Regions from separate parts of the Bradyrhizobium sp. UFLA06-06 genome, predicted to be linked through region 2. Evidence: predicted binding sites of a transcription regulator. Region 2 holds the regulator's gene; each other region holds the start of a gene.
What was found. The regulator LexA, encoded in region 2, represses DNA repair genes until DNA is damaged. The targets are predictions, from matches to a motif close to TGTTCNNNNTGTGTTCNG.

Region 1 (7,976 bases), on a different contig from region 2:
GAGCGGGATGCCGCGCCCCAAGCGCTGTACCGCCTTGTCTTCCCAGTAGTCGTGGTTGCCGAGCACGGCGTGCACGCCGAGCGGCGCCTTCAGGCCCTTCAGCACCGCGGCCCAGTCGGAGGCCGGAATGAAGCGCGTCACATGACGTAGCCCGGCGACATAGTCGCCGAGCAGCACGATGATGTCGGGGTTCAGGGCGTTCGTCCGCTCGACGATCTCAGCGATGCGATCGAGCGACATCCAGGGATCGCAGGCATGGATGTCGGCGAGTGCGGCGATCTTGAGCGGAAAGTCCGCCGGCCATTGCCGCGGCGACAGATCGTAGCGCGTGAGCGCGAGACGGACGACCGGTTCGCTCAAGCCATAGGCCGCGGTCGAAGCGGTGGCGGCGGTCAATCCGCCGAACCCGCGCAGAAAATGACGACGTGAAATCATGGATGTGTGATCGGTGATGCCTGGCGCTTGTCGAAAACACTCTGGGCTATCATAGGCCCTTTGATTGGAGCGAAATTGGGCCGCGTTTGTGCCGACGGCCTGCAGAGATGCCGCAATGGTTAGTAGGCAAGGTTATCGGCAAGCGCGACGCGCTGCATCAACTCGTCATTCACGTCTTTGGGAGCGGAGGCCTTTTGCTCGAGCATGAAAACCGCTTCGCGCTCTTCCGGATCATGCGTCAGTCCTCGTCGCCATTGCCGCCGAACAGGCCGAACTGCGAGGGGTCGCGGCTCGGCTCCGCGAGGCCGAGATGGCGGAAGGCGTGCGAGGTCAGGAGCCGGCCACGCGGGGTGCGCTGCAGATAGCCGCACTGGATCAGATAGGGCTCGATGATGTCCTCGATCGCATCGCGCGGCTCCGACAGCGCTGCCGCCATGGTCTCGACGCCGACCGGCCCGCCGCCATAGTTCAAGGCTATGGTGGTGAGATAGCGCCGGTCCATCGCATCGAGCCCGGCGCTGTCGACCTCGAGCGCGCTCAACGCCCGGTCGGCGATGCCGCGGTCGACGGAATCGGCGTCGGCGGCGGAGGCAAAGTCGCGCACCCGGCGCAGCAGGCGGCCGGCGATACGCGGCGTGCCGCGGGCGCGGCGCGCGATCTCGTTGGCGCCATCCGGGCTCATGCCGATATTGAGCACGCGGGCGCCGCGGGTGACGATCTTCTCCAGCTCTTCCTCGGTGTAGAAATTGAGCCGGATCGGAATGCCGAAGCGGTCGCGCAACGGATTGGTGAGCAGCCCCGCGCGCGTCGTCGCGCCGACCAGCGTGAATTTCGACAGTTCGATTTTCACCGAGCGCGCCGCCGGACCTTCGCCGATGATCAGGTCGAGCTGAAAGTCCTCCATCGCGGGATAGAGCACTTCCTCGACCGCCGGGCTGAGGCGATGGATCTCGTCGATGAACAGCACATCGCGCTCTTCGAGATTGGTCAGCAGCGCCGCGAGATCGCCGGCCTTGGCAATGACCGGGCCGGAGGTGGCACGAAAGCCGACGCCGAGTTCGCGCGCGACGATCTGCGCCAGCGTGGTCTTGCCGAGGCCGGGGGGGCCGACGAACAGCACGTGATCGAGCGCCTCGCCGCGCTTCTTCGCAGCCTCGATGAAGATCGAGAGATTCTTGCGCGCCTGGGCCTGGCCGACGAACTCCGTCAGCGACTGCGGCCGCAGCGCGGTGTCGCCGACATCATCGGAGCGGCGTTCGGGCGAGACCATGCGCGAGGGCGTATTCATGATGCGAGACTAACACGAGATGATTGTTCTCCCTCTCCCCGCTCTTGCGGGGAGAGGGTTGGGGTGAGGGGCTCCCTCCGCGAGCGCGATGTGCGTCGAGACCTGTACCCCCTCACCCGGATCGCATCTGCGATGCGATCCGACCTCTCCCCGCAAGCGGGGCGAGGTGAAGAAAAGAGGCGCTCCAATGCACAACTCACTTCGACAATTCCTTCAGGCCCAGCCGGATCAGCTGCGCGGTCTCGGCCTTCTCACCCGCGCTGCGCGAGGCGGCGGCGATGGCGGCGGCGGCCTGCGGCTGGCCGTAGCCGAGATTGACCAGCGCGGAGATCGCGTCGGTGACCGGACGCGGCGCGCGGTTGTTGTCGATCGCGCCCGAAAGGTGCACTACCGCGGGATCGACATCGGCAAAGCCCGGCGCCTTGTCCTTCAATTCGCTGACGATGCGCTCGGCGACCTTCGGCCCGACCCCCGGCGTGCGCGCCACCGCCGCCTTGTCGCGTAGCGCAATGGCGTTGGCGAGATCGGTCGGCGGCAGCGTGCCGAGCACCGCAAGCGCGACCTTGGCGCCGACCCCCTGCACGGTCTGCAGCAGGCGAAACCATTCGCGTTCGTGATCCGAGCGGAAACCGAACAGCTTGATCTGATCCTCGCGGACATAGGTCTCGATCGAGAGCACGGCGGCACCGCCCGGCGACGGCAGCGCCTGCAACGTGCGGCTCGCGCAATGCACCTGATAACCGACGCCGCCGACGTCGAGGATCACGTAATCCTCGCCGTAGGAATCGATCAGGCCCTTCAGCTTACCGATCATCGTGCGCCCCCGCGCTCGGTGGTCACACTCCGTTCGAATCCTTCAGTGAGGGACGCAGCGGCGGAAGGGTTCCCTCCCCCCTTGCGGGGGAGGGTTAGGGAGAGGGGTAAGCCCCGGGCGCTGACTTCAAAGATGCGACGAGGACCCAGCAACGAAGCACGCGGGATAACTAAGCGCGGTGCGAGCGTTGTTCGCGCACTGCGTCGCGCGGTCGAGCAAGCGGTACCCCTCTCCCCAACCCTCCCCCGCAAGGGGGGAGGGAGCCTGACGAGCGTGCTCACCTCACATCGTGCTGAGCAGAAATAGCCCGTCATAGGCTCGCCACCCTGAGCCGCAGCGCGGTGCTCTGGCGGTGATGCGCGTGGGTGATCGCGACCGCGAGCGCGTCCGCGGCGTCGGCGGACGGCGGCTCGGCTTTCGGCAGCAGGATCTTCAGCATCACCTGGATCTGGTTCTTCTCGGCATGTCCGGCGCCGACCACGGTCTTCTTGACCTGGTTCGGCGCGTATTCGGCGACCGAGATACCGAACATTGCGGGCGCCAGCATGGCGACGCCGCGCGCCTGGCCGAGCTTCAGCGTGGCAACGCCGTCCTTGTTGACGAAGGTCTGCTCGACCGCCGCCTCCGCAGGCTTGTAGTCGCCGAGCACGGCGGCGAGCCCCTCATGGATCGCGAGCAGCCGGCTCGCCAGCGGCAGATCGTCCGGCGGCTCGACCGAACCACAGGCGATGTAGACCAGACGGTTGCCTTCGGTCTCGATCACGCCCCAGCCGGTGCGGCGGAGACCCGGATCGATACCGATGATGCGGACGGGAGAGCGAATCGGCTGGGATGTCATGGGCTAGTGATACCGCCTGCGCCGGGAGAACGAAACACAAACGGAGCCTCATCCCCTGCCGCGGTCGTTGTACTCGACCCACTCGTCATCCCCGCCTAGCGCGCGATTGCGCACGAGAGCGGGGATCCAGGACGCCGCGGCTTCTCGGATCGAATGCAGGTCTCTGGAATACTGGGTCCCCCGGTCCAGCCGGACGACGACAGCAGTGCAAGCGACTAGCCGCCCATCTTCGCGATCAGAGCGTCGGACACCTCGAAATTGGCGAACACGTTCTGCACGTCGTCGTGCTCGTTGAGCAGGTCCATCAGCTTCAGCAGCTTTTCGCCGGTCTCGTCGTCGACCGCGACGGTGTTCTGCGGCTTCCAGGTCAGCGCCGCCTTGCGCGGCTCGCCGAACTTCGCTTCCAGCGCTTTTGCCACTTCGCGGAAGGTGTCCTGCGAGGCGTAGACCTCATGGCCGCCTTCGCTGGAGACCACGTCGTCGGCGCCGGCCTCGATCGCGGCGTCCAGCATGGCGTCGTCGGAGGCGACCTTGGCGTCGTATTCGATGATGCCGGTGCGGTCGAACATGAAGGCGACCGAGCCGGTCTCACCGAGATTGCCGCCCGACTTGGTGAAGAAGGAGCGGATATCGGAGGCGGCGCGGTTGCGGTTGTCGGTCAGCGCCTCGACGATCACGGCGACGCCGCCGGGGCCATAGCCCTCGTAGCGGATCTCGTCATAGTTCTCGCCCTCATTGCCCGCCGCCTTCTTGATGGCGCGGTCGATATTGTCCTTGGGCATGTTCTCGGCGCGGGCCGCGACCACGGCGGCGCGCAGCCGCGGATTCATCGCCGGGTCGGGGGTGCCGAGCTTGGCCGCCACGGTGATTTCGCGGGCCAGCTTGCCGAAAAGCTTCGACTTCTGGGCATCCTGCCGGCCCTTGCGGTGCATGATGTTCTTGAATTGGGAATGGCCGGCCATGCGACGTCTCTTCGGAGCTTAGGGTCTGAACAGGGATGGAAAACGCGGCCTTATAGGCCCCTCACGGTCAAAATCAAAGGATCGGCGGGGCCTTCCGGCGGACGAATACTACCGCAAGCCGGAATATGAGGCACTTGTTAACCATGACTTCATGCCCGGATGCGAAGATCGCCCCGTCCCGCCGCAACTTTCCAGAGCCCCCAAAGAGCCCACATGGCGTTCGGTTTGTTTCGAAAGCAAGTGCCGGAGCCGGCTGCGCCGGCCGTCGCGCCGCAGGTTCCAACCGCGGCCGCGGCCCCTAGTGTCTCGACCGAGACTGATTCGGCCAAGGATTCGGCTAAGGATTCGTCCAAGGAGATCCTGGAATTGCTGGAACTCGAGCTCGGCGCGATGATCCGCCAGCTCGAACGCGCCGCGAGTTCGGTCGCCGACGGCGCCGAGGCGACCGCAGCCAAGCTCGCCACCATCCGCGCCCGCACCGACGCGCTGACCGGCCGCAGCAGCGATGCACAGAGCACCGCGACGACGTTCTCGCAAGCCGCCGACCGCTTCACCCACTCCGCCGAGGGCATCGGGGCGCAGGTGCGCAGCGCGAGCCAGCTCGCCGACGACGCCGCGGCCGCGGCGCGCGAGGCCACCGCCAATGTCGATCGCCTGCGCGAGTCTTCAGCCGCGATCGGCAACGTCGTCAATCTGATCGCGCAGATCGCGCGGCAGACCACGCTGCTCGCGCTGAACTCGACGATCGAGGCGGCGCGCGCCGGCGCCGCCGGCAAGGGCTTTGCGGTGGTCGCAACCGAGGTCAAGGCGCTGGCGGTGCAGACCCAGAGCGCGACCGAGGAGATCACGCGGAAGATCGAGGCGTTGCAGAAGGACGCCACCGGATCGGCCGACGCGGTGCACCGTATCTCGCAGGCGATCGAAAAGATCCGGCCGGTGTTCGAGAACGTCAACGGCGCGGTCGCCGAGCAGAATGAAATCACCGGCGAGATGGGCCAGAACGCCGCCTCCGCCTCGCACTTCATCGTCTCGGTCGGCACCAGCGCCGGCGAGATCGATTCGGCAACGCGCGAAGCCGCCGCGCATGGCGACAATGTCGCCAGGGCGGGCAAGGCGGTGACCGCCTTTGCTCAGAAGCTGAAAGCGCGCTGCGCGGTGCTGCTGCGCCAGGACGAGCGCGGCGATCCGCGCAAGAACGAGCGCCTGCCTTGCAGCCTCAAGATCGAGATCACGACCGCGCGCGGCATCGTCACCGCACCGGTCTACGAGATCGCGATGGACGGCATTTTGATCGGCGGCCCCGATGCCGAGAAGCTGCCGGCGCAAGAGACCCTGAACGCGACCTTGCAGGAGATCGGCGCGTGCCGGATCCGGATCGGCGAGCGCTCCAAGGCAGGCAGCCAGGCCCGCTTCGAGGCGGTAACCGCCGAGCTGCGCGAAAAAATCGAAGACCGGATGTGGGCGATCCACGAGGAGAACGCCGAGCTCGTCACCCGCGCGATCGAAGCCGGCAGCGCGCTGAACAAGATCTTCGAGAACGGGCTGGCGAGCGGCGCGATCGCGATCGCCGACATGTTCGACACCGACTATGTCGAGATCGCAGACACCAATCCGGTGCAGTACCGCACCAAAATGCTGGACTGGGCGGAGCGCACGCTGCCGGCGTTCCAGGAGGCGTTCCTCGCCAGGGACAAGCGAATGGCGTTCTGCGTGATGATCGACCAGAACGGCTATCTGCCCGTCCACAACAAGCTCTACTCGCAGCCGCAGCGGCCGGGCGACGTGGCATACAACACCGCCAACAGCCGCAACCGCCGCATCTTCAACGATGCCGCGGGTCTCGCCGCCGGCCGCAACCAGCGCGCCTATCTGATCCAGACCTATGCGCGCGACATGGGAGGCGGCAACACGGTGATGATGCGCGAGATCGACGTACCGATCCGCGTGCGCGGCCGGCACTGGGGCGGATTCCGCACCGCCTACAAGCTTTGAACACTTCGTAGCCCGGATGAAGCGAAGCGTAATCCGGGACACGTGTTTCCACGGGCAGGACTCCCGGATTTCGCTGCGCTGCATCCGGGCTACACAGTGCGCGCTCAGGCAAGACTGCCAGCGCGAATCACGCTTTGGTTTTGAAATGGGAATGCATTGGCAGGCCAGCGGGCCGCTGTGACAGAGGAAGTATTGATATGTCGGCCGCGCAGCTTGCAGTTCTGGACACGTCATCGGACCGAACGCTGGCCGAGCGGCTGGTGGACCAGCTCGCCGACCGCATCGGCGGCCTCGGGGTGGAACTCGCCGACATCGCCGGCAACGTCCAGGAGGTCGCGAACCGCGTCAGCAGCCAGTCCGAGCGCTTCCATCATTTGCAGACGACGGCCGAGACGATGGTCGCGGCCAATCACGACATCGCCAACGCATCGCAGGCGGTGCAAACGACCGCATCCGCCGCGGTCGGCCAGATTGCGGAGTCCCGCCATGTGGTCGAGACGGCGGTCAGCCATATCGCGGAGCTCGTCGCGGCGGTCGGACGGATCGAGGCGCGGCTCGCCGCGGTCGGCTCCGCGCTGAGCCAGGTCGCCAAGGTCTCCGGTTCGATCGAAGCGATCGCCAAGCAGACCAATCTATTGGCGCTCAACGCCACCATCGAGGCGGCGCGCGCCGGCAATGCCGGCCGCGGCTTTGCGGTAGTCGCGAGCGAGGTCAAGAACCTTGCGGAAGCGACCCGCCAGGCGACGCATCAGATTTCCGACACCGTGCGCGATCTCGACGGCCAGATCGGCAGCCTGATCGGCGAGAGCAGCGATGCCTCATTGCGCGCCAAGAGCGCCGGCGAAGGCGCCCAGCAGATTTCGGGCATCATCATGCGCGTGCAGGAAGGCTTCTCATCTGTGGGCGCCGAGATCGGCAGCGTGGCGCGCGCCGCGACCTCCAATCTCGGCCATTGCGACAGCGTGATCGCCGAGCTGAACGAGCTGGCCAAGGGCGTCGATCTCTCCTCGCGCGACCTCAAGCACGCCGACAGCCGCGTCGCGAAACTGCTCGAACTCTCCGAGAGCCTGATCGTGACCATCGCCGACAGCGGCGTGGAGACCAGTGACACGCCACTGATCCGCGTCGTGATCGACACCGCAAGGCAGATCTCCGAGCTGTTCGAGACTGCCGTCGCGCGCGGCGAGATCACGCTCGCGCAATTGATGGACGAGAATTATCGCGAGATCGCCGGCACCAATCCGAAGCAGTACCTGACGAACTACGTCGCCTTCACCGACCGCGTGTTGCCCGCGATCCAGGATCCGATCCAGAAAAGCGATCCGCGCATCGTGTTCTGCGTCGCCTGGGCGCGCAGCGGCTATCTGCCGACCCACAATCCGAACTACCGGCAGCCGCAGGGGCCGGACCCGGTCTGGAACAACGCCAATTGCCGCAACCGCCGCCTGTTCAACGACCGCGCGGTGAGCAAGGTCGCGGCCAACACAAAACCGTTCCTGCTGCAGACCTATCGCCGCGACATGGGCGGCGGCAATTTCGTGCTGATGAAGGACCTGTCATCGCCGATCGTCGTGAACGGCCGCCACTGGGGCGCATTCCGGATGGGTTTTCGGCAGGGCTAAGGCCAACCCCTGGCCGGGATGGGGG
Region 2 (7,976 bases):
TCGACGTGCTGCTGTTCGATATCGGCCGCGTCGTGCTCGACATCAACTTTGACAAGGTGGTGGCGCACTGGGCGCAGCATGCCGGCTGCGCGCCCGCCGAGCTCGCCACGCGCTTTGTCGTCGACGACAGTTTCAAGCATCACGAGATCGGCCGGATCGACGACGCGGCGTTCTTCGAAAGCCTGCGCCGGACGCTCGGCATCGACATCACGGACGCCCAGTTCCTCGAAGGCTGGAACGCGATCTTCACCGGCGAGATGCCGGGCATCGCCCCGCTGCTCGCGGCGGCCGCCGAGCGGATGCCGCTCTACGCCTTCTCCAACACCAATCCGGCCCATGTCGCGCATTTCTCGGTCACCCACGCCGAGCTGCTCAGCCATTTCCGCAACGTCTTCCTGTCCTCGAGCATCGGCTTCCGCAAACCCGACGCCGAGGCCTATGATCATGTGGTAAAAGCCATCGGCGTGCCGGCGTCGCGGATCCTGTTTTTCGACGACCTGGCCGCCAATATCGAAGGTGCGCGGGCGCGCGGCCTTCATGCTATCCACGTGACGTCGACGGATGACGTGGCAAGGGCTTTGACCGCACTTGGTATTTGAACATTGGGAATTGAGGAGCTCTGAGCGTGGCCCTGATGCCGGTTGCCGATGCCCTGTCCGCCGTCCTCGCCGGCGCCGAACCGCTGCCGGAGGAGATGGTCGCGCTCGATGCCGCCTACCACCGCACGCTGGCGCACGACCTCGCGGCGCTGCGCACCCAGCCGCCGCAGCCGATGTCGGCGATGGACGGCTATGCGGTGCGCGCCGCCGATGCGGCTGATCTAAAGGCCCGGCTCAAGGTGATCGGCGAAGTCGCCGCCGGCCGGCCGTTCGAGCGGACGGTCGGCGCCGGCGAGGCGGTGCGGATCTTCACCGGCGGCGTGATCCCCAATGGCGCCGACGCGGTGATCATCCAGGAAGACACCGCCGTCGACGGCGGCGACCACATCACGATCACGGAGACCGCCAGCGTCGGACGGCACATCCGCCCGGCCGGGGTCGACTTCCGTGCCGGCGAGGTGCTGCTCAGCGGCGGCAGCCGCCTGTCCGACCGCGCGCTGTCGCTGGCGGCCGCCATGAACTATCCGGAACTTGCGGTGCGCCGCCGCCCGAAGGTCGCGGTGCTGGCGACCGGCGACGAGCTGGTGATGCCGGGCTCGCAGCCCGGGCCCGGCCAGATCGTCTATTCCAACGGCTACGCGCTGCGGGCGCTGGCGCGCGCCGAGGGCGCCGAGACCGTCGACCTCGGCGTTGCCGCCGACACGGTGGAGGCGACCACGGCCGGCATCCGCCGGGCGCGCGAGGCCGGCGCCGATGTCCTCATCACGACAGGCGGCGCCTCGGTCGGCGACCACGATCTCGTCAAACGGTCGCTGGAAGCCGAGGGCGTCGACATGACGTTCTGGCGGATTGCGATGCGGCCCGGCAAGCCGATGATGCATGGCCGGCTCGGCGCGATGCGGGTGATCGGCCTGCCCGGCAATCCGGTGTCGTCCTATGTCTGCGCCTTCCTGTTCCTGGTGCCGTTGATTCGGGCGCTGAACGGCCGGAAAGTGATTCATCATCGCCGCACGAGCGCCCTGCTCGGCCGCGACCTCGCCGCCAACGACCAGCGCGAGGACTATCTGCGTGCATGGCTCGAAGCGCGCGAGGACGGCACGCTGATCGCGACGCCGGTGACGCAGCAGGACTCGTCGCTGCTCAGGAATCTCGCTGCGGCACGGGCACTTCTCGTGCGTCCGCCGTTCGCGGCTGCGGCCGTCAAAGGCAGCGAATGCGAGATCCTGACACTGCCCGAATAAGGTTTTTCGCGCCCCGCCGATTGTGCGTTGCCTGATCCGTTCACCGGAAATTAAGTGGTTGCGGAACACATATCGAACATATAGTGTCCGTTCATGATTTGTTTCGAGTACTGGTGTCTACAATCGGGAAGCCGCGTGGAAGCAGGTGCAACGAGCACATGCTCCTGAGGTCAGGTCCCGCCTGCAGGCCCTGCCAGAAGAGTCTCGGAATCGAACGACGCTATCAACCGGGGGAATACTCGAGATGCTCACGCGCAAACAGTACGAACTTCTGCGTTTCATCAATGAACGTCTGAAAGAGGCCGGCGTACCGCCCTCCTTCGACGAGATGAAGGATGCGCTCGACCTGCGCTCGAAGTCCGGTATCCACCGCCTGATCACTGCGCTGGAGGAGCGCGGCTTCATCCGCCGCCTGCCGAACCGCGCCCGCGCCATCGAGGTCATCAAGCTGCCCGAACTGTCGGCCGGCGGCGGCAACGGCCGCCGCGGCTTCACGCCCAGCGTCATCGAAGGCACCCTCGGCCGGCGCGCCAGCACGCCGCCGATCGCCGAGGACGACGGCAACCGTCCGGTCGCGGTCCCCGTGATGGGCCGGATCGCCGCCGGTACGCCGATCGAGGCGCTGCAGACCCGCAGCCACACCATCAGCGTGCCGCCCGACATGCTCGGCGCCGGCGAGCACTATGCGCTCGAGGTGCGCGGCGACTCGATGGTCGATGCCGGCATCCTCGACGGCGACATGGCGCTGATCCAGCGCAACGACGTCGCCAATACCGGCGACATCGTGGTGGCGCTGATCGACGAGGAGGAAGCCACCCTGAAGCGCTTCCGCCGCCGCGGCGCATCGATCGCGCTCGAGCCGGCCAACACCGCCTATGAAGTGCGCATCCTGCCGCCGAACCGGGTCCGCATCCAAGGCAAGCTGATCGGGCTTTATCGCAAATACTGAATTGCAAATACTTGCGGCGGCCGGGAACGAGCAACACGTCGGATCGTTCCTTGCATGATAGTGTAGCGTACGGCCTGCCCGATGCGCTCCGATACCTCTCGCGCAGCGTCGCGTGTTTGTGATCGGAGGCGGTCTCGGACCAGTCGTACAATCGCCCAGAAACGAGCAGAAGCTCGTTCGCTATCGTCCACTCTGGTAGAGGCCCTAATGCCTCAAGGAGAGGCACGGGTCGCTACCTCGAAATGAGGAGCCATCCGATGTGTGACTATAGTCTGCACGCCGTGGCATCGCGCCCCGCCATTGTCGGAGAGACGCTGATCACGACGACGTTCCGCGGCACGTCGACCCGCGGCTTTGCTTCGGAGAACGATCCCACTGTCGCGGTCTGCATGCTGCCGGGCACCGAGCTCGCTTTCGCCGAGAACGTTCGCTACGACAGCCGCTGGATCTGGACCAAGACGCTGAACTATCGCGTCGGCGTATTCAACGAAGTCGAGCCCGACGTGCCCGATCGGCATCATGACGCGGTCGAATTCCCCGACGGCAGCCATGTCCTGGTGACCCAGCTGGTCGAGGGACAGCGCGTCAGCGTGCTGCAATTGCCGGCGCTGCATCCGCCGGTCGAGCACAAGCCGAAGGTCGTCGAGCGGCGGCCCTCCGCATTCGCAACGCTGTTTTTGGGTTGAGCGCATCGTCGCCGCGGAATGAGCTGTTCGGCGGCGGATGACCTAAGCAATTTCGGGCGACCCCGGACTTCCGCTTCCGGGGCGCATGGGGAGATTTGCGTCGGCCGGCGCCTTGGCGCATCATCGGGCACGGAGGACGTGCGCGGTGGTCGATAAGGTCACATGGCAAAAGGCTGGACGCGTCACGGAACCGGGCCGCTACATGTTCCGGTTCGGTTGGCTGACGGTGACGGCCGACGACCTGAAAGTCTGGGAGCAATTTCCCGAGGCTTCCTTTACCCTCGTCAAGAAGCCCGACGCCGGCCCCGATTCCGACGAATACCATCTCGGCCTGTTCGAGCTTCCGAGCGGCCCCTCGCCGGACCACCGCTAATCATCGCCCTGCAGATCGGTCTCGGCCGGCGTCGCGTCCACGGCGGGCCGCGGCGCAGCGGCCGGCGCACGCAGCGTCGTTTCGCTCTCGCCGTCGCCCGGAACCGCCGGCGACCACGGCCGGTCGATCCCGCCGGGCTTGACCGCATCGACGGCGTAGCCGTCCCTGATCCGCCGCAGCACCAGCGCGCCGTGGCGGCGCAGCCGCTCGGCATCGATCACCGACGCCGCGCAGCCCTGCGGCGCCGGCCGCGCCGTTACGATCAGGCCCGCGCGCTCGCAGTCGTCCGCCAGCGCCTCCGGCCGGGTCGCGAGCGCGACGAAGGCGCCGCCAGGTCCCTGGGCCACGCAACCGCCGGCATCGCAGGAGACGCCCTCGCCCAGCGACGCATCGGTGGCGGTCCGCGCGTCGGCGTCCGCCGCCAACCACTCCTTGACCAGGAACGCATCCTTGGCGCTGTGCATCAAATGCAGCCGCCCGTCACCGCCGCGCACCGCGACGTTGCGCCCGTCGCCGGAGACCAGCACGTCCGGCTGCGGCACCCTGAGCGCCCAGACCGAGGCCATCACGAGCAGCACGGCGCCAGACCAGCGCAACGGCGTGCGCAGCAGCCCGAGCAGGATGATGCCGGCGCTCGCTGCGATCAACGGCCCGATGCCGAACGCCGCCATGCGGCCGACCGCGCCCGGGAGTGCGGCGACCCATTGCGTCACCAGGATCATCCAGTCGATGCCAAGACCCATGATCGCCCAGAACACGCCGTCGAAGCCGAACGGCATGGCGAGGAGCCCCAGCAGGCCGGCCGGCATCACGACCGCCGACACGACAGGCATTGCCGCGAGGTTGGCGAGCAACCCGTAGGGCGTCACGCGGTGGAAATGGAAGGCGGCGTAGGGCGTCGTCGCAAGCCCTGCCACCAGCGAGGCCAGCATCAGCATCGTGAGCTCACGTCCGCCCCACAGCGCGACGCGCGCGGTCGCCGAATGGTCGGGCGACGCGAATAGGTTCGGCAGCCCGATCTGCACCAGCGCCACCAGCCCGAGCGTCGCGGCAAACGACATCTGGAAACTGGGATGCACCAGCGCTTCCGGCGCGATCGCGAGCACGATCAGCGCTGCCACCGCCAGCGTACGGAAGGTGATCGCGCGGCGGTCGACGATCACGGCGAGCAGCACCACGGCGGTCATGAAGAACGACCGTTGCGTCGCGACCTCCGCGCCCGACAGCAACAGATAGAAGGCCGCGGCGAGCAGCGCGGCCGCCGCGGCCCATTTCTTGATCGGATGCCCCGCCGTCAGCGCCGGAAACAGCGCGAGCAGCGCGCGCACCGCGAAGAACACGACGCCGGCGACCACGGCCATATGGTAGCCGGAAATCGACAGCACATGGCCGAGCCCCGAGATGAACATCGCATCGTTGACCGGCGTCGAGATCGCATCGCGCCGGCCGGTGAGCAGCGCGGTTGCGATCGCGCGCTGGTCGCCGTCGAGCGTGGTGCGAATACGCGCGTCGATGGCGTCGCGCAGGCCTTGCATGAAGGCGGCGTAGCGCAGCGCAAAGCCGCCGGTCGCAGGCGGCTCCCTGGTCTTGACCGCGCCCATCACGAAGCCGGAGGCGCCGATGCTCTGGAAATACAGGTCGCGTCCGAAATCATAGGAGCCCGGGCGCTGCGGCCCGAGCGGCGGCAACAGCCGCGCCTTCAACTCAACGAAGCTGCCGACATCGGGCGCGGTGCCCTTCTTCACCGAGAGCCGGACACGATCGAGCTTCGTCATGTCGCGCGGGCTCTCCATCGAAACCACGCGCAGCACGAAACGATCGGTCTTCTCGCGGATGTCGCGCGTCTCGACGAAGCCGGTCAGCGCCACCGAGAACATCGGCCGCGCCAGCACCGTGTGGGCAACGCGCGCCGTCTTCCAGGTCGCCGTCGCAAAGCCCGCGGCCACCGCGGCCAGCATCGCGATGACGGGAAACACGCTGCGCCGCCGCAGCAGCAGCGCCAGCAGGCAGAGCAGGATTGCGACGGTGGCCGCGACCGACAGCACCGGCTCGTGCTCGGCCGCAAAATAGAAGGCGATACCGGTGCCGAACGCCACCGGCACCCAGGGCAACAACCGGCCCGCCCCCGCCTCCGCGCGCGCCCATTGCCGCAACGTCTCGACGAAAGGCTTCCAGATGCTGACGCGCGTCGGGAGATAGCCGCCGACCGGCGCAGCCGCGCGCGGCGGCCACGTCCCCGCGTAGCCGCGTTTGCCGCCCGGCGTCGTGCCCTGCTCCGCCATTCCGCTTGCGATCCCTGCCGGGCGGCAGGCTAGCGGATGGCCCCGTCACCCGACTAGCGGAACGGATGCAGAATACCGACCCGGCAACGCCCGGGTAGCTGGATCGTCCTGCGCCTTGCCGACCTCGCGCCGGGCCACAGCTGCCGCCTGCGTCAAATCGATCGAGCCGAAAGTCTCATAAGATACCGATCCCGTTGGGATTAGACTGTCCTGATGCCTCCACTCCCAAAGAGACAGGGATGAGGCAGTGACGGCTCGCGGCACTTGAAGGCCGCTGGAGCTCCTCTCAGGTGGCCAAAACTCCCCTGAGATCAGGCGTCGCGGACGAACTCGCAAAATCTCGCCTGTAACGCCGTGCACCATGCGCACTCCGCGAGCGGATAGATCGCTGAAAAAACGCGAGGCGTAGCGTTTGCATTTGAGAGGAGCAGCACATGGCAATTCAAGTACCGAGTGATTTTCGTCGCGTGATTGTTGCTGCATCAGTGGGAAACATCATTGAATGGTACGACTTTTATATTTTTGGCAGCCTGGCCGCGGTTCTGTCGGTCAAGTTCTTTGAGCAATCCCACCCCGTCGCAGCCCTGCTGAGCACGATCGCGCTGTTCACTGCGGGATTCCTGATCCGCCCGCTGGGGGCCTTCCTGTTCGGATGGATGGGCGATCGGGTCGGCCGCAAATATACATTCCTTGTTACCTTGAGCGGAATGGGCCTGGGAACGGGCGCGATCGGACTCATCCCAACCTATGAATCGATCGGCCTGACGGCCGCATTCGTTCTGTTCGGCTTGCGGATGATCCAGGGTCTCTGCCTGGGCGGCGAATATGGCGGCGCCATCACCTACGTCGCCGAGCATGTTCCGGATGACCACCGCGGCTACTACACAGGCTGGCTACAAACCTCGCCGACGCTCGGAATCGTGGTGTCGCTGGCCGTAATCGTTCTGACCCGAACCTGGGCCGGCAATCAGGCCTTTGACGCATGGGCGTGGCGCGTGCCGTTCCTGGTCTCGTTCCTGCTGGTGGCCATCGCCATCTACATCCGCCTGCAACTCCAGGAGACGCCGATTTTCCAGGAGATCAAGGCACGCGGACAGATGACCAGGAATCCCTGGCGGGAAGCCTTCCTCAGCTCCAACATCAAGTACATCCTGATCGCGATCGTCGTCCTGATTGGACAGGGCGTGGTCTGGTACAGTGGTCAATTCTGGGCACTGTACTTCCTGCAGCAGGTCTCCAAGGTCGACGCGGTGACCTCGGCCTATATCGTGGGAACCGCACTGCTGATCGCAACGCCGAGCCTGATCTTCTTTGGTTGGCTGTCGGATCAGATCGGTCGCAAATCCGTGATCCTCGGAGGCATGCTGCTTGCCGCAATCACCTACTATCCGCTGTATCTGTGGCTCGGCATGGTCACGCAGCCGGGACACATCAACTATCCGGTCGCCGTCTTCATCATCTTCATCCTCGTCTGCTATGTCGGGATGGTGTACGGGCCGGTCGGCGCGTTCTTGGCGGAGTTTTTCCCGGCCAGGATCAGGTACACCTCGGTCTCGGTGCCGTATCATATCGGCAATGGTTGGGGCGGCGGATTGGTGCCGTTCGTCACATCGGCCGCCTTCGCAGCGACCGGCAGCATCGGCTACGCGCTGATCTACCCGATCGTCGTTCCCGCAGTGTGCTTCGTGATCGCCGTCTTCATCATGCCCGAGACACGCAAGACCAGAATTTGGGAGCAGATCGAGGCGAAAGCCGCATCGTGACGGAGTCACCTTGCTGACGGACGACTGGAGCCCCGTTCCGATGGAATCGGAACGGGGCTCCAGAATCTTGTTTTGACGCGTTT
Region 3 (7,976 bases), on a different contig from region 2:
TGTAGCGCAGGCGAGGTGGTTTTTGTAGCCCGCATGAGCGAAGCGACATGCGGGGCTGACGTTGGCGACTGCCAGAGCTCCCCGGATGTCGCTTCGCTCATCCGGGCTACTTGCTCCTGCGTCTGGCAGATCGCTACCTATCGCAGCAATCCGTAGGATGGGTGGAGCGCAGCGATACCCATCATTCGGGCCGCGGGGTGAGTTGATGGGTTTCGCTTCGCTCTACCCATCCTACTTGCATGTTGCGGTAACTCGCACCGACGAGCGATGCCGCTACTCCGCCGCCTCGCTCGCGCTGCTCTTCCTCGGCTTGCTGTTCGCCTTCTTCAGCACCGGTGCCAGAAACTTGCCCGTGTAGCTGCGCGGCGCCTTGACGATGTCCTCCGGCGGACCCCAGGCGACGATCTCGCCGCCGCCGTCGCCGCCTTCGGGGCCGAGGTCGATCACCCAGTCGGCGGTCTTGATGACTTCGAGATTGTGCTCGATCACCACGACCGTATTGCCCTGGGCGACCAGCTCGTGCAGCACCTCTAAGAGCTTTGCGACGTCATGGAAGTGCAGGCCGGTGGTCGGCTCGTCCAGGATGTAGAGCGTGCGGCCGGTGGCGCGCTTTGACAGCTCCTTGGCGAGCTTGACGCGCTGGGCTTCGCCGCCCGACAGCGTGGTCGCCTGCTGGCCGACATGGATGTAGTCGAGGCCGACGCGGTGCAGGGTCTGGAAGGTTTCGCGCACGCGCGGCACCGCCTTGAAGAACTCGGCGGCTTCCTCGACGGTCATGTCGAGCACGTCGGCGATGCTCTTGCCCTTGAACAGCACCTCCAGCGTCTCGCGGTTGTAGCGCTTGCCCTTGCAGGTGTCGCAGGTGACGTAGACGTCGGGCAGGAAATGCATCTCGATCTTGATGACGCCGTCGCCCTGGCAGGCCTCGCAGCGGCCGCCCTTGACATTGAAGGAGAAGCGCCCGGGCTCGTAGCCGCGCGCCTTCGCTTCGGGCAGACCGGCGAACCATTCGCGGATCGGCGTGAAGGCGCCGGTATAGGTCGCGGGGTTGGAGCGCGGCGTGCGGCCGATCGGCGACTGGTCGATGTCGATGATCTTGTCGATGTGCTCAAGGCCCTCGATGCGGTCGTGCGGCGCCGCGCCCTCGCTGGCATTGTTCAGTTTGCGGGCGATGGCGCGGTACAGCGTGTCGATCAGCAGCGTCGACTTGCCGCCGCCGGACACGCCGGTGACGCAGGTGAACAGGCCGAGCGGAATCTCGGCGGAGACGTTCTTGAGGTTATTGCCGCGGGCGTTGACGACCTTGATGGTGCGCCGGTGGTTCGGCGGCCGCCGGTCGGGCACGGGGACCGAAAGCTCGCCGGTGAGGTACTTGCCGGTCAGCGATTTCGGGTTGCGCATGATCTGGTCGGGCGTGCCCTCGGCGACGATGTGGCCGCCATGCATGCCGGCGCCGGGCCCGATGTCGAGCACGTAATCGGCGAGGCGGATGGCGTCCTCGTCATGCTCGACTACGACCACGGTGTTGCCGAGGTCGCGCAGCCGCTTCAGGGTGTCGAGCAGCCGGGCATTGTCGCGCTGGTGCAGGCCGATCGACGGCTCGTCCAGCACGTAGAGCACGCCGGTGAGGCCCGAGCCGATCTGCGAGGCGAGGCGGATGCGCTGGCTCTCGCCGCCCGACAGCGTGCCGGACGAGCGCGACAGCGTCAGGTAGTTCAGGCCGACGTCGAGCAGGAAGGTCAGGCGCTCGCGGATCTCCTTCAGGATGCGTGTCGCGATCTCGTTCTGCTGCGCGTTCAGCGCCTCCGGCACCGTCTCGAACCATTCGCCAGCGCGCTTCACCGAGAGCTCCGAGATCTCGCCGATGTGCTTGCCGCCGATCTTGACGCACAGCGCCTCGGGCTTCAGCCGGTGGCCGTTGCAGCCGGCGCAGGGCACGTCGGAGAAATACTTGCCGAGCTCCTCGCGCGCCCACTCGCTCTCGGTCTCGCGGTAGCGGCGGTTGATGTTGGTGATGACGCCCTCGAACGGCTTCTTGGTGTCGTAGGAGCGGACGCCGTCCTCATAGGAGAACTTGATCTCGTCGTCGCCGGAGCCGTGCAGCAGCGCGTTCTGGACCTTCTTGGTCAGGTCCTTCCACTTGGTGTCGAGCGTGAACTTGTAGTGCTTGCCGAGCGCGGTCAGGGTCTGGATGTAATAGGGCGAGGACGATTTCGCCCAGGGCGCGATCGCGCCCTTGCGCAAGGTCAGGTCCTTGTCGGGGATGACCAGATCCTCGTCGATATGCTGCTCGACGCCGAGGCCGCCGCAGGCCGGGCAGGCGCCATAGGGGTTGTTGAACGAGAACAGGCGCGGCTCGATCTCGGGGATCGTGAAGCCGGAGACCGGACAGGCGAATTTCTCCGAGAACAGGATGCGCTCGGGCCCGCTCTTGTCGTGGATCTTCGCGGTCTTCTTCTTGTCCTCTTTCTTGTCGTCCTGCGCGGCCGCCGCCGGCGCATCGGCGTATTCGATCACGGCGAGGCCCTCGGCGAGCTTCAGCGCGGTCTCAAAGCTTTCCGCGAGACGTTGGGCGAGGTCGGGACGCACCACGATGCGGTCGACCACGACGTCGATGTCGTGCGGGAATTTCTTGTCGAGCGCGGGCGCCTCGGACAGTTCGTAGAAGGTGCCGTCGATCTTGACGCGCTGAAAGCCCTTCTTGAGATACTCGGCGAGCTCCTTCTTGTACTCGCCCTTGCGGCCGCGCACGACCGGCGCCAGCAGATAGAGGCGGGTGCCTTCCGGCAGCGCCAGCACGCGGTCGACCATCTGCGAGACGATCTGGCTCTCGATCGGCAGGCCGGTGGCCGGCGAATAGGGCACGCCGACGCGCGCCCAGAGCAGACGCATGTAGTCGTAGATCTCGGTGACGGTGCCGACGGTGGAGCGCGGGTTCTTCGACGTGGTCTTCTGCTCGATCGAGATCGCCGGCGACAGGCCGTCGATTTGGTCGACATCCGGCTTCTGCATCATCTCGAGGAACTGGCGCGCATAGGCCGACAGCGATTCGACGTAGCGGCGCTGGCCCTCGGCATAGATGGTGTCGAACGCGAGCGACGACTTGCCGGAGCCGGACAGGCCGGTGAACACCACGAGCTTGTCGCGGGGAATCTCGACGTCGATGTTCTTCAGATTGTGTTCGCGCGCGCCACGGATCGTGATGGCGCGCGATGAGGAGCCGGCGTTCTGTTGGCGCTTCGCCTTGAGCACTTCATCCATAGCGACAGTTCCGGGCGCATGCTTGGGCGCCTTTTGGGCGCGCATCGCCGGTGATGCCGGGACCCTGCGCCGATGGGGGTGTGAAGACTGGAACGTAGGAAGAACGGCCGACAATTTCCAGTGCTGAGTCGCGTCCATCAACGGATAGTTTGCCTGATGGCAGCAGCCGTCAGCAGCGCCGGTTCCGCGAGAGCCTTTCCCGTTCCGATGGAATCGGAACGGCGGCTCCAGATTCCTGCTTTGACGCGTTTTCTTGACGCGAACCGGAATCCGCTTCGCTCGAAAACGCTCTTACGCAAAAAGGCCGGCGCGAGGCCGGCCTTTCCGTGCGATCCGACCGCAGATCAATCTTAGTACTTGGCGACGATCGGGCCGCCGAAGTGATAGTTCACGCCGAACTGGGCGCTGTGCAGTTCGAGCGTACCGGACGGCACGCCGAAATAGTTCTCGCTGTCGAGGCTGCGATACAGGTATTCGCCCTTGATCGACCACTGCGGCGCGATGAACGCCTCGACGCCGGCGCCGACGGTCCAGCCGGAGTGGAAGTTGCTCTGCGAGGCGGTCACGCCGAGCGCGGTGACGCTGACCTCATTGTTGGCCCAGGCGTAGCCGCCGGTGCCGTAAAACAGCACCTTGTCGACGGCAAAGCCGAAGCGGCCGCGCACGGTGCCGAGCGAGTCGATCTTGCTCCGGGCGGTGACGCCCAGCGTCGAGACCGACGCGTCGATGTCAGCGCCTGCAGCGTCGACCTCGAGGCCGTACACGATGTTGCCGGCCTGCCAGTTATAGCCGATGGTGCCGCCGCCGAAGCCGCCTTCCATGCTCGGGGTGCCGGAGTTCTCGCTGGCGTAGCCGCCGAAGCCGCCGACGTAGAAGCCGGTCCAGTTGTAGATCGCGGCCGGCGGCGGAGCCTTCACGTAGGGGGCGCGAGCCGCCATGTCGGCGGCCATCGCAGGCGCAAAAGCGCTCAGTGCAAACAAGCCGGCCGATGCCAGCAAAACATTCCTGATTTTCAAAGTCCGAGTCCCGTTTTTCTTGCCCATTTTCTTGTTGTCCCTTCAAAGATTTTGAAGAGAGCGTCACAGCAGTGTCGCGTGACGCGAGGTGCTTCTACAGAGAAATGCCGGAAGGTGTGTATCCGCGAAACCACAACGCACCGAAAACGCTCGCGGCGAGGTGCACGCGCATACGCAACGAAAAAGCCGGCGCGCAAACAAAAAGGCCGGCGCGAGGCCGGCCTTTCGTCTGGATCAAATCGGCTTGGCGCGATCAGTACCGCGCAACGACCGGGCCACCCCACTTGTAGTTCACGCGGACGGTAACGAGGTCGACGTCCTGACGATCACGGATGGTGCTGTTCAGCGTGCCGTTGGGGGCGATCAGGTTGTAGGTCTTGTCCTGCATGAACAGGTGGTCGTATTCGATGCCTGCGGTCCAGTTCGGCGCGAAGCCAACTTCGATGCCGGCGCCGACGGTGCCGCCCCAGCGGGTGTCGCTTGCGCTGCCGACCAGCACGCCGGTCGGGGTGAAGTAGGTGTTGAAGCGGTTGTCGGTCAGCGCCGCGCCGCCCTTGGCGTAGAGCAGCACGTTGTTGACGGCGTAACCGATCTGGCCGGTGAACAGCCCGAACGCGTCGATCTTGGACTGGTTGGTGAACAGGCCCGGGAAGATCGCGCTGCCGTTGCTGCCCTTCAGGTCAGCCCAGTCGCCCTGCGCTTCAAGGCCGAACACCCAGGCGCCGGCCTGCCAGCGATAGCCGATCTGGCCACCAGCGACGCCGCCCGTTGCGTCATGGCAACCGTCCGAGGCGAGGAAGATGCCGGCCGGGAGCTGGTCCCAGCAATTGTGGCTCGAGCCCCAGCCGCCGTTGGCGCCGATGTAGAAACCGGTCCAGTCATAGATCGGGGCAACCACGGGCGGCGGCGCCTTGGTGTAGGGGCGCGCAGCGAGATCGGCGGCCGCTGCAGGTGCAGCAAACGCAATCAGAGCAACCGTACCGAGCAAAAACTTCTTCATTATCAGTCCCCCAATTCCCCGATCGGCTTCCAAACGGTCCCGAAGCACGATCCCAGACGCGAGCGCCCGCGCCATGATTGGAGCTATACGCTGATTCAACCGGAAACGCAGTCTCCCAAATGCAACACTCGCGGGAGAAGTAATGATAAGGCAAACTACTGATTTGTTTGTTGTTTTTCCAAATCTCGCTGCCCGGCGTCGGCCGGCGTCGAGATCGACTGCCGCTCTGTCGGCATTGGCCGCTTCTACGGCTGGTTGTGGCGAACAAAACTGGAACAATTCCGGATGCGATGCTATATCTCGAATATCGTGGATAACCGGCGCGACGGCAAAGGCGGCGAGCCGGCACCGGCGTATAGGGTCATCCACGACGCCTGCGACGTAAGTGGCGAAGGTTGAGAGTGGCGGCCGATGTCCGGACGCCCGGTTTTTGAGTGGAGATGATGCGATGGCAGGAAGCGTGAACAAGGTGATCCTGGTGGGAAATCTCGGCAAGGATCCGGAAATCCGGCGGACGCAGGACGGCCGTCCGATCGCAAACCTTTCCATCGCCACCTCGGAAACCTGGCGCGACAAGGGCACCGGCGAGCGCAAGGAAAAGACCGAGTGGCACCGCGTCGTGATCTTCAACGAGGGCCTCTGCAAGGTCGCCGAGCAGTATCTGAAGAAGGGCGCCAAGGTGTACATCGAGGGTCAGCTGCAGACCCGCAAATGGACCGACCAGAGCGGCGTCGAGAAGTACTCGACCGAAGTCGTGCTGCAGGGCTTCAACTCCAACCTCACCATGCTCGACGGGCGCGGCGGCGGAGGCAGCAGCTTCTCCGATGATGGCGGTAGCGATTTCGGCTCGTCCGGACCGGTCAGCTCGGCGCCGCGCCGCGCCGTCGCCGCGGGCGGCGGCAGCCGCAACAGCGACATGGACGACGACATCCCGTTCTGAGGGGACGTCGCGCCTTTATCCATTCCGTCAGGCGCCGTTCCGTGAAGATCATTTCCCGGAACGGTCGTTGCGATCCGGGGCGGCAATCTCCTCGTGTGGATTATGAGGATAACCCCGTAACCATCTGCTAGAACGGCGGTGGTCCACGTGCGGTGATGCGGGTTCCCTGAACTTTGACACAGGCCGATGTAAATGATATTTACATTGACCTGCGGCATTTGATGTCTGGCCGCGAGATTCACTCGAGGGCCGCCATCATGAGCCTCGCGCCATTGCTCGACGCCGCGCCTGCGATCCCGCTTCATGCCTTTGCCGCGATGGCCGCCTTCGTGCTCGGCTCCATCCAGCTCGCCGCCCCCAAGGGCACGCTGCCGCACCGGACCCTGGGTTGGATCTGGGTGATCCTGATGCTGGTGGTCGCCGGAAGCTCGTTCTGGATCCATCAGATCCAGCTGGTCGGTCCCTGGAGCCCGATCCACCTGCTGTCGATCTTCTCGCTCGCCATGCTGGTGCTCGGCGTGACGGCGGCGCGGAGCCACGATGTCCGCCGCCACAGGTTCACGATGATCGGCATCTTCTTCGGCGCACTGCTCATCGCCGGACTGTTCACCTTCATGCCCGGGCGGATCATGCATGCGGTGGTTTTCGGCCACTGACGGGAGAGGCGAGTAGCGAATGGCGAGTGGCGAACAGGGATTTTTCCATTCGCTATTCGCCATTCGCTACGCGCTTCCCGACCAAGCAGCCGGAACCTCGGCGCTCCACCCGTAAGTGCATGAAAAAACGAAGGGAAAAACGGCTTGCCGGAGCCGCGCAAGGGTGGTTATCAGGCCTTCGATGGTCTATATGATTCCCCAGTAGAACTGACCGGATTTCCCCTTTGTCCGATAACGACGACCACAAGCCCGGCGAGCCGCCGGGACCCTCAGATATTCGTCCCGTTTCCATTCTCGACGAGATGAAGAAGTCCTACCTCGATTACGCGATGAGCGTGATCGTGTCGCGTGCGCTGCCCGATGCGCGCGACGGGCTCAAGCCGGTGCACCGGCGCATCCTCTATTCGATGCATGAGCAGGGACATACGCCGGACAAGAAATACGTGAAATCCGCGCGCGTCGTCGGCGACGTGATCGGTAAATATCACCCGCATGGCGACCAGTCGATTTACGATGCGATGGTCCGCATGGCGCAGGATTTCTCGCTGCGCGTGCCGCTGATCGACGGGCAGGGCAATTTCGGTTCGGTCGACGGCGATCCGCCGGCTGCCTATCGATATACCGAAGCGCGGCTGACCAAGGCGGCGCTGGCCGTGCTGGCCGACATCGACATGGAGACCGTCGATTTCCAGCCGAACTACGACAACTCCGAGAAAGAGCCGTCGGTTCTGCCGGCCCGGTTCCCGAACCTTCTGGTCAATGGCGCCGGCGGCATCGCCGTCGGCATGGCGACCAACATTCCGCCGCACAATCTCGGCGAGGTCGTCGACGCCTGCGTGGCGCTGATCGATAATCCGGCGCTCACGATCGACGAGCTGATCGACATCATTCCCGGACCGGACTTCCCGACCGGCGGCGTGATCCTCGGCCGTCAGGGCATCCGCAGCGCCTACCACCTCGGCCGCGGCTCGATCGTGATGCGCGGCAAGGTGACTATCGACACGATCAGGAAAGATCGTGAAGCCATCATCATCACCGAAATTCCCTATCAGGTGAACAAGGCGACCATGGTCGAGCGCATCGCCGACCTGGTGAAGGAGAAG

Region 1: the regulator LexA is predicted to act here: its motif matches at 3,401-3,418, upstream of ruvC (crossover junction endodeoxyribonuclease RuvC).
Region 3: the regulator LexA is predicted to act here: its motif matches at 3,350-3,367, upstream of uvrA (excinuclease ABC subunit UvrA).

The regions. Positions count from the first base shown of each region.
Region 1 is NZ_JADFUD010000080.1:20,441-28,416, reverse strand. It holds gene IF803_RS37855 (metallophosphoesterase) at 1-435, opposite strand, end outside; gene ruvB (Holliday junction branch migration DNA helicase RuvB) at 674-1,723, opposite strand; gene ruvA (Holliday junction branch migration protein RuvA) at 1,920-2,537, opposite strand; gene ruvC (crossover junction endodeoxyribonuclease RuvC) at 2,848-3,375, opposite strand; gene IF803_RS37835 (YebC/PmpR family DNA-binding transcriptional regulator) at 3,591-4,337, opposite strand; gene IF803_RS37830 (methyl-accepting chemotaxis protein) at 4,551-6,329, shown strand; gene IF803_RS37825 (methyl-accepting chemotaxis protein) at 6,527-7,951, shown strand.
Region 2 is NZ_JADFUD010000005.1:33,826-41,801, forward strand. It holds gene IF803_RS05730 (HAD family hydrolase) at 1-599, shown strand, start outside; gene IF803_RS05735 (molybdopterin molybdotransferase MoeA) at 626-1,840, shown strand; gene lexA (transcriptional repressor LexA) at 2,085-2,789, shown strand; gene IF803_RS05745 (hypothetical protein) at 3,047-3,475, shown strand; gene IF803_RS05750 (hypothetical protein) at 3,621-3,848, shown strand; gene IF803_RS05755 (ComEC/Rec2 family competence protein) at 3,845-6,130, opposite strand; gene IF803_RS05760 (MFS transporter) at 6,565-7,893, shown strand.
Region 3 is NZ_JADFUD010000003.1:3,157-11,132, reverse strand. It holds gene IF803_RS03125 (PRC-barrel domain-containing protein) at 1-5, shown strand, start outside; gene uvrA (excinuclease ABC subunit UvrA) at 274-3,261, opposite strand; gene IF803_RS03115 (outer membrane protein) at 3,612-4,271, opposite strand; gene IF803_RS03110 (outer membrane protein) at 4,531-5,277, opposite strand; gene IF803_RS03105 (single-stranded DNA-binding protein) at 5,726-6,217, shown strand; gene IF803_RS03100 (DUF2306 domain-containing protein) at 6,475-6,873, shown strand; gene gyrA (DNA gyrase subunit A) at 7,098-7,976, shown strand, end outside.